2 regions of the Rhodobacter sp. P2_H5 genome follow, and region 1 is predicted to be linked to the other one. Evidence: riboswitches for the same ligand, from Rfam matches in the RefSeq annotation. Region 1 holds a riboswitch; the other holds the start of a gene.
What was found. A riboswitch is a leader RNA that binds a small molecule or an ion and turns the genes downstream of it on or off. The one in region 1 is predicted to bind thiamine pyrophosphate.
Positions count from the first base shown of each region.

Region 2: it holds a riboswitch for thiamine pyrophosphate, as region 1 does, so the genes downstream of both, thiC (phosphomethylpyrimidine synthase ThiC) here and thiB (thiamine ABC transporter substrate binding subunit) in region 1, are expected to answer to the same signal.

Region 1 covers NZ_JBFUFS010000016.1:36,342-40,967, reverse strand. Annotated here, with positions in the region: gene aroC (chorismate synthase) at 1-806, opposite strand, end outside; gene AC1DVR_RS18280 (hypothetical protein) at 890-1,483, opposite strand; TPP riboswitch at 1,688-1,786, shown strand; gene thiB (thiamine ABC transporter substrate binding subunit) at 1,824-2,810, shown strand; gene AC1DVR_RS18270 (thiamine/thiamine pyrophosphate ABC transporter permease ThiP) at 2,786-4,321, shown strand; gene AC1DVR_RS18265 (thiamine ABC transporter ATP-binding protein) at 4,308-4,626, shown strand, end outside.
Region 2 covers NZ_JBFUFS010000006.1:142,589-147,214, forward strand. Annotated here, with positions in the region: gene AC1DVR_RS10295 (FAD-dependent oxidoreductase) at 1-792, opposite strand, end outside; gene thiC (phosphomethylpyrimidine synthase ThiC) at 789-2,600, opposite strand; TPP riboswitch at 2,723-2,845, opposite strand; gene AC1DVR_RS10305 (sugar-binding transcriptional regulator) at 2,913-3,905, opposite strand; gene AC1DVR_RS10310 (iron-containing alcohol dehydrogenase) at 4,079-4,626, shown strand, end outside.

The sequences.
Region 1 (4,626 bases):
CCCATCCGGATCTCGTCGGCATTGTCGACCCCGGTCAGACCCGCCACAGCCATGCCATCGCCAATCTCCACCGCCTTCACCGCATTGATCGACATCATCGCCGAGGCCAGATCGCTGTCGAGCTTGCCATACAAAGGCGCCCCCAGCCCCGCCGGAACCCCCTCCGCCACGACCTCGATCACCGCCCCAACCGAGTTATGCGCCAGCCGCAGCCCATCGAGATAGTCCGCCCAGTCCTCCACCGCCCCCGGGTCCGGGCACCAGAACGGGTTCTGCCCGATCTGCCCGGCATCAAAGCGGCTGCGGTCAATCCCCTTGACCCCCATCTGCACCATGTAACCACTGATCTTCAGCCCCGGCACCAGCGCCTTCAAGACCGCCCGCGCCACACCGCCTGCCGCCACCCGGCTCGCCGTCTCCCGCGCCGAGGATCGCCCGCCGCCGCGATAATCCCGCAAGCCATATTTCTGGTGATAGGTGATGTCGGCATGACCGGGCCGGAAGCTTTGCGCGATATCGCCGTAATCCTTCGAGCGCTGGTCGGTGTTCTCGATCATCAGCTGGATCGGCGTCCCCGTCGTGCGCCCCTCGAACACGCCCGACAGGATGCGCACCGCGTCATCCTCCTTGCGCTGGGTGGTGAATTTCGAGGTGCCGGGTTTCCGCGCATCCAGCCAGGGCTGCAGATCGGCCTCGCTCAGCGCGATACCGGGCGGGCAGCCATCCACCGTGGCCCCGATCGCCGGCCCATGGCTCTCCCCCCAGGTGGTGAAACGGAACACATGACCAAAGGTGTTAAGGCTCATCGGCGATCTCCTGTCTGCCGCACCCCCTTAAGACAATCCGGACGGCAGCAACAGAATTTTCGCAGAAAATTCGTGGCCCGCGCTCAGTCGGCCGTCATCGACAGGATCGCCGCCTTCTTCACCGTATCGGTCGGATAGGTGATCCTTGTCTGGATGCCAAAGCGCAGGTCGGGGAAATAGGTGAAATGCTGCACTGTCGGATAGGGCCCGCCGATATGCCCGACATCCAGCCCCATCGCCTGATAGCGGCAGGACCCGATCTTGACCGTCGCCACATTCCCTGCCGTCACATGCACCTTCTCGCGCCAGGCATCCGCCTTGGTGTCGCCGATCTTGGTCGTCGTGGCCCGCACGGCCGAGGTCCAGTCCATCGCCGCCGCAGGCTCCGGCACCCTGCGGATATAGGTATATTCCGATACCGTCGCACTGCCGTTCCTCGTGCTTTCGGTCTGATAGATCCCATAGGTCGCCTCGACATAGCGGGCGTAATTGCCGCCCGCATTGGTCTGCTCCAGCCTTATCACCTCATGCGCCTGGCGGTGCACGCTCCAGACCGAGCCATCGGTCAGCTTGACCGTGACGCCCTTGGCAAAGCTGAGGAAGTTCACACATTCCGCCTGCGCCGCGCCGGCAGCAGGTCCGATCATCAGGCACAAGGCCGCCACACGCAGGAACATGGTCATTCTCCCGAGGGGCCGTCCGCAGCCCCGATTCGCCAAACAAGGTTAACATCCCCTCATCGCCCCGCGCGTAGAGACGCAAGGAAGACAGAAGAAAGACGCGGGCAAGACCACGTCCTTGCCCGGAGTCTGTCAGCTTAACCCAGCGTTCTCAAGCCCTTGGCGTTTGTCCTTGCGCTTGCCCGCCGATGCCCTATTTTCACGCATACCTCGGGGTGGCCTCTGGCCTGAGATGCAGTTTGCGGACCCGTTGAACCTGACCCGGATCATACCGGCGGAGGGAAGGTAACGGCGATGCTCGCCCGCTCCATTCCCGCCCGTCGCAAATGGAGAGACCATGAAAAGCTTCCATCTTGCACTGGCGTTCCTGTCCCTTGGCCACATGGCCATGGCCGACACGCCCGTTCTGAACGTGCTGACCTATGACAGTTTCGCCGCCGAATGGGGCCCCGGCCCCGCCATCGCCAAGGGCTTCGAGGCGACCTGCGGCTGCACCGTCCATTACACCACCGCCGGCGACGGCGCCGCCGTCCTGTCGCGCCTGAAGATGGAAGGTGCCAAGTCCGAGGCCGACATCGTCCTCGGTCTCGACACCACCCTGACCGAATCCGCCCGCGCCACCGGCCTCTTCGCGCCGCTCGCCGCCCAGGCGCCCAACGATCTGCCGGTCCCCTATACCGACGCCAATTTCGAGCCCTTCGACTGGGGCTGGTTCGCCTTCGTCTATAACAAGACAAAAGTCGCCAACCCGCCGAAATCCCTCAAGGAACTCGCCGCGTCGAACCTGAAAATCGTGATCGAGGACCCGCGTTCCTCCACCCCCGGCCTCGGGTTGGTGATGTGGGTCAAGGCCGCTTACGGCGATCAGGCGGCGCAGGTCTGGAAGGATTTGGCGGACAATATCGTGACCGTCACCCCCGGCTGGGACGAGGCTTACGGCCTGTTCCTGAAGGGCGAGGCGGATATGGTCCTCTCCTACACCACCTCCCCCGCCTATCACCTGATCGCGGAAAAGGACGACAGCAAGGCCGCCGCCAGCTTTGACGAGGGCCATTACATGCAGGTCGAAGTGGCCGGAAAACTCGCCGCCTCCAAGCAGCAAGACCTCGCCGACAAGTTTCTCGCCTATCTCGCTGCGGATGAGGCACAATCCGTGATCCCCACCACCAACTGGATGTACCCGGCCAAGACCCCGGCGGCGGGCCTGCCCGCAGGTTATGAAACCCTGATCAAGCCCGCGAAATCCCTGCTCTTTTCCCCGGCCGAGGCTGAAGGCCTGCGCCAGGCGGCGGTGGAGGAATGGCAGACCGTCCTGTCCAAATAAGCGCTCTGGCGCTGGCGGCTTTGGTGGCGGTGCTGGTGCTGGGAACGGCACTGGCCCTGTTGCCACAATCCTCCGGCGCCGCATTGCGGAGCGCCGATTGGTCGGCGGTCCGCTTCACCCTGCTGCAAGCCCTTCTGTCGACAGGGTTTTCCTGCGCCCTTGCCGTACCAGTCGCCCGCGCCCTGATGCGGCGCAGCTTTCCGGGGCGCGGGGTGCTGATCCTTCTGATGGGCGCGCCCTTCCTGCTGCCGGTCATCGTGGCGGTCCTGGGGCTCTTGACCATCTATGGCCGCAGCGGCCTGCTCAACTGGGCGCTACAACTGGTGGGTCTGCCGCAGATCTCCATCTACGGGTTGAAGGGCGTCGTCCTCGCCCATGTGTTCTTCAACCTGCCGCTCGCCACCCGCATCCTGTTGAACGGCTGGCACGCCATCCCGGCGGAGCGGTTTCGCCTCGCCGAAACCCTCGGCCTGCCCTCCCCCTTCCGCCACATCGAATGGCCGATGCTGCGCGCCACCCTGCCGGGTGCGGCGCTGGCGATCTTTCTGGTCTGCCTGACCTCCTTCGTCGTGGCGCTGACGCTGGGCGGCGGCCCCCGCGCCACCACGCTGGAGCTTGCGATCTACCAGGCCCTCCGCTTCGACTTTGACCCCGGAAAAGCCGCCCTTCTGGCCGGCGTCCAGTTCGCCCTTTGCGCGGCGGCGGTCCTGCTGTCGGCCCGCTTCGCCCTGCCCTCGGGCCTTGGCGCGGGCCTGGACCGCCGGCTTGTCCTGCGGGCGCCCAGGGGCAGCAAGGGCTTGGACATGCTGATGATTTCCCTGGCTGCCCTGTTCCTGCTCCTCCCCCTCGTCGCCGTTCTGGCTGAGGGTCTGCCGACCCTGACCCGCCTGCCCGATGCGGTCTGGCTGGCAGCGCTTCGCTCGGTCTGGATGGCGGTGATTTCCGCCGCGCTTTCGGTCACAGCCGCTCTGACGCTGGCCAATGCCGTCGCCCGCAAGACGCTTTTCGCCCGCGCGATGGAGCTTTCGGCCATGCTGCCACTCGCCGCCTCGGGTCTGGTGCTGGGCACCGGCCTCTTCCTGATCCTGCGGCCCTTTTTGCGCCCCGAGGCGGTCGCCCTCCCCGTCACCATCCTCGTCAACGCCCTGATGGCGCTGCCTTTTCTGTTCCGCATTCTACTACCCGAGACGCAGAGCCTGCACGCCGACTATGACCGGCTTGCGCAAGCCATGGGCCTTCGCGGCTGGGCGCGGCTGCGCTATCTGACTCTGCCGCGCCTCGCCCGGCCCTTGGGCCTTGGCGCGGGGCTGGCCTGTGCACTGGCGATGGGGGACCTGGGCGTCATCGCCCTGTTCGCCGGCGAGGGGCAGGCCACCCTGCCCCTTGTGGTGCAGCGCCTCTCCGCAGCCTACCGGATGGAGGAGGCCGCCGCCGCCGCCCTCCTGCTGACCAGTCTCAGCTTTGCGCTTTTCGCTTTGTGCGAGTTTGGAGGCCGTCGTGCTGCACCTTGACCACCTGACCCTCGTGCAGGGCGGCTTTCATCTGAGCGCCAACTGGCAGCTGGCGCCGGGCCAAAGGCTGGCCCTTCTGGGCGGGTCGGGCGAAGGAAAATCCACGCTTCTCATGGGCTTGGCCGGCTTCATTCCGCCTGCCTCGGGCCGCATCCTGTGGCAGGGCCGCGATCTCGGGCCGCTGACCCCGGCGGAGCGGCCGATCTCGATCCTGTTTCAGGACCAGAACCTGTTTCCGCATCTGACCCTGATGCAGAACCTGGGCCTGGCGCTGAACCCGCAGCTGAAGCTGACCGCAGCCGACC
Region 2 (4,626 bases), on a different contig from region 1:
GGCCGGGCGCAGGCCGGCGCCCGTGGCTGTGACCTCAGCCTCGGCAAAGCCGGGGTGGACGGTGAAGGCGGCGGAGAGCAGTTCCACCACCGCCCGCACGGTGATGCCGCCTTTGCAGGCGCTTTCCACCATGGTCGCGCCGATCATGTAGCGGCCCTGCCCGCGTGGCACGATGTAGCAGGCAAAGCGCGGGTGCAGCAGGCGGATCGGGCGGGTCAGGGTCACATCTGGAGCCGAAACCTCCACCATCTCGCCTCGCACGGGGCGCAGGTCGGGAAGACGGTCCGCCGCCGCGATGCCGCGACAATCGACGATCCGGCCCAGCGGCGGACCGCTGCGAAAGCTGACGCCACGCGCCAAAAGGGTGTTCCGCAGATGGTCGAGCCCGGCGACAGGGTCCATATGCGCCTCGGTGGCAAAGAAAAGCCCGCGCTGAAAGCGGCCCGACAGGTCAGGTTCCAGCGCGTCGGGGCTGACGGCCTCATGACCTCCCGTGGCTTTGGCAAAGCGGTCCAACTCGCCCTGATCGCGCGGGCTGGCCAGAACCAGCGTGCCGCGCCGCACCACGCCGGGGACATGGGCCTGCCACCAATCCACCGCCTCTTGCCCGCGCGCCACGATCACCGGGGGCGCACTTTCGCCCTCGCAAAAGGGGGCCAGCATCCCCCCGGCCAGATGGCTGGCCGGGGGTGGAGCGTCGGGCGGGGCGATCACTTCGACCGCCACGCCCTTGTCAGCCAGGGCCGTTGCGGCGCAAAGCCCCGCCACGCCTTGCCCGAGAACCGAGATCATTCGGCCGGTTCCTTCACATCGGCGGCGGGCAGGTACAACGCGCCGCCTTCGCGGAACTTTTCCGCCATCCGCGCCATGCCGTCCTGCTTTTCCGCCTCGGCCCGAATGTCGTGGCTGATCTTCATCGAACAGAACTTCGGCCCGCACATCGAGCAGAAATGCGCCACCTTGTGCGCCTCTTTCGGCATGGTCTCGTCATGCATGGCGCGGGCGGTGTCAGGGTCGAGGCCGAGGTTGAACTGATCCTCCCAGCGGAATTCAAACCGCGCCCGGGACAGGGCATCGTCACGGGCCTGCGCGCCGGGATGTCCCTTGGCCAGATCAGCGGCATGGGCGGCCAGCTTGTAGGTGATCACCCCGGTTTTCACATCATTGCGGTCGGGCAGGCCGAGGTGTTCCTTCGGCGTGACGTAGCACAGCATCGCGGTACCGAACCAGCCGATCATCGCCGCCCCGATGGCGCTGGTGATGTGGTCATAGCCGGGCGCAATGTCGGTCGTCAGCGGCCCGAGCGTGTAGAAGGGCGCCTCGTGGCAATGCTTCAGCTGCTTGTCCATATTGGCCTTGATCTTGTGCATCGGCACATGACCCGGCCCTTCGATCATCACCTGACAATCCTTGGCCCAGGCGATCTTGGTCAGTTCGCCCAGCGTCTCAAGCTCCGCAAACTGCGCCTGATCGTTGGCATCGGCGATCGAACCGGGGCGGAGGCCGTCACCCAGCGAGAAGCTGACGTCATAGGCGCGCATGATGTCGCAGATCTCGTCAAAGCGTTCATAGAGAAAGCTTTCGCGGTGGTGATGCAGGCACCACTTCGCCATGATCGAGCCGCCGCGGCTGACAATCCCGGTCACCCGCCGCGCCGTCATCGGGATCATGTGCAGCCGCACCCCGGCGTGGATGGTGAAGTAATCCACCCCCTGTTCGGCCTGTTCGATCAGCGTGTCGCGGTAGATTTCCCAGGTCAGATCCTCGGCCACGCCGCCGACCTTTTCCAGGGCTTGGTACAGCGGCACCGTGCCGATCGGCACCGGGGCGTTGCGGATGATCCAGTCGCGGATGTTGTGGATGTTGCGCCCGGTCGACAGGTCCATGACGGTATCCGCACCCCAGCGGATCGCCCAGACCATCTTCTCCACCTCCTCCTCCATCGAGGAAGTGACGGCGGAGTTGCCGATATTGGCGTTGATCTTCACCAGAAAGTTGCGGCCGATGATCATCGGCTCCAGCTCGCGGTGGTTGATGTTGGCTGGGATGATGGCGCGGCCTTCGGCGATTTCTCGGCGGACGAATTCGGGGGTGATGAGGTCGGGCAGATCGGCGCCAAAGGCTTCGCCATCGCGGGAATAGGCGGCGCTGCGGCCCTCGTTCTCGCGGATCGCGACGAACTCCATCTCCGGCGTGATGATGCCGGCGCGGGCATAGGCCAGTTGGGTGACGGCACGGCCTTGGGTGGCGCGCAGCGGATCGCGCTGGTGCGGGAAGGCGGGGGTCAGCCTGGCGCCCTCGACAAAGCCATTGTCGGCGGGCAGGACGGCGCGGGCCGGGTAGGGTTCCACATCGCCACGCTGGTGCAGCCAGAGGCCGCGCACGTCCGGCAGGCCCTTGGCGATTTCCACCGAGACGGCGGCATCGGTGTAAGGGCCTGAACTGTCGTAGACATTCAGCGGCGCTTCCCCGGTCACCGTGATCTGGCGCAGGGGTATGCGGATGTCATGCAGCGTGCCAGCGACATGGACTTTGGACGAGCCGGGCAGGGCGCCGGTCGTGATCTGGTGGGCTTTGGTCTGGGAAATAGGCTTGTTCATCTGGTCTCCTCTCGCGAAAAGACCCAAGTGAAACGAAGGCAGAAAGGGGCCATCAGGCCCGGCACGCAGATGCGCAAAGGGCCCAAGTGGCCCGAAAGGACCACCCCGTATAAGATTGGGGAGGGTTTGCCCTTCGGTCTTCCTACGCCAGTGTCAACTGGGTCAGGTTCAAAGGGTCGCTGCACCGGGGTTGCCCCCTAAATCAGCCTCTCAGTCCCTTGGGTGGGACTCCCCCGACGTGAGGCAAGGATATCCAAAGGCGCACCGCCGTCAATGCGGATCTTTCGGAAGGTCGTCACAGACCCGTTTCCGTCAGGAAATCTTGGCCAGAAGGGCGCGGGCGGTTTCCTCATCCGTCACCAGAACCGTCGCCAGCCGGGCGCGAATCATGCCGGCGATGGCGTCGACCTTGCCCAAGCCGCCGCCGACGCAAATCCGCTGCGGCACCCGCATCATGGTTTCGGCCGACATGGTGATGTGGCGGCTGTCGAACTCGCTAGTCACCAGCTGCCCCGCCGCATCGAAGAAATGCCCCGAGGCGAAGCCGACAGCCCCCAGATCGCGGTAGACCGCCAGCTGGTCCGGCGTCATGAAGCCGCCGGTGACCAGCAAGGTCTCGCCGGTCAGTTGCGTCACGCCGAAGAGGATCGTGGTGCAATGGCCCAGAAGGTCGAAATGCTCGCGGATCGCGGGCTCGGCCATCAGGATATCCTTGACCGCGGGGCTGGAGACCACGCCCGGCGCATGCAGGTTGACGCAGCGCGCATTGAGCCTTTCGGCGATGTTCGAGGTGCAGAAGACCGGCGAGAAATCCATCGTCGCCGCCGAACTGCCGGTCAGCTGCGCCACCGTGACATGCGGGCGGTGCAGCGTGGACAAGGCCTGCGACAGGGCCAGCACCGTGCGGCCCCAGGCGACGCCGATGATCTCGTCCTCCTTGATCCGGCTTTCCAGAAGCCGCGCACCCAGATGGCCGATCTGCTGCGACAGGGGCTGGGTCGAGGTGCCGGTGGGCAACACGAAGCACTCCTCCAACCCGATCTTGTCGCGCAATTCCAGGGCTAGGTTGGCACGGGCGATGCGGGAAGGGTCGATGGTGATCGTCACCACGCCCTCATCCCGCGCCTTTTGCAACAGGTTGAAAACCGAGGCGCGCGAGATGCCGAGCTGTTCGGCGATCTGCTCCTGTTTCAGGCCTTCCTCGTAATAAAGCCAGGCCGCCCACAGAACCTGATCGGTGCCAAATTGCATCGGCGGCACGCGGCGGGCGCTGGGCGATTTCGGCTCGGACACGGCAGGGGGCATCGCGGGGATTGGTCCTTGGTCTGGGATCTTTCTGTCATTGCAGGAAATCGCGGACAAATCCAGCCGTTCGAATTTGGCAAAATTCAGATGCCTGTGAAAAACGTCATTGACAGATGACAACGTATAGTGACATTTGTCAGTCATCGAGAGTCGATAAGCTTTGGGAGGAGCGCATGGACCACGAGGCAAGGGCGCAAAACGCCACGTCCACACGCGACTGGACCGCTCTGATCGACGAGGTCACTGCAGGCCGCTGGATCGACCCGGACACCGGAAAGCCGGCGGATGTGCCCTTCAAGACCATCGTGATCCACGACACGCTGGCCCAGGATGCGGCGGGTCTTCTGGCCCGGACGATGCCCGCCGAAAGCTATGGCGTGGTCTGTGACGAGAACACGGTGGACGTGATGGGCGCCGCTGTCGCAGCCCAGATCGGCCCGAAAGCGCGGCTGATCGTGCTGAACCACCCCCATGCCGATGCGCAGACGGTGCGCGCCCTGCAGGCTGAAACCAGGGGGATCGAGGCGCTGGTGGCGGTCGGCTCTGGCACCTTGAACGACCTCTGCAAGTTCGCGACCTTTGGCGACGGTCGGCAGTATTCGGTCTTTGGCACGGCGCCGTCGATGAACGGCTATACTTCGTCCACCGCCTCGATCACGCTGGATTCGGGTCTGAAGTCCACCCAGAACGCCCATGCCGCCAAAGGCGTTTTCCTCGACGT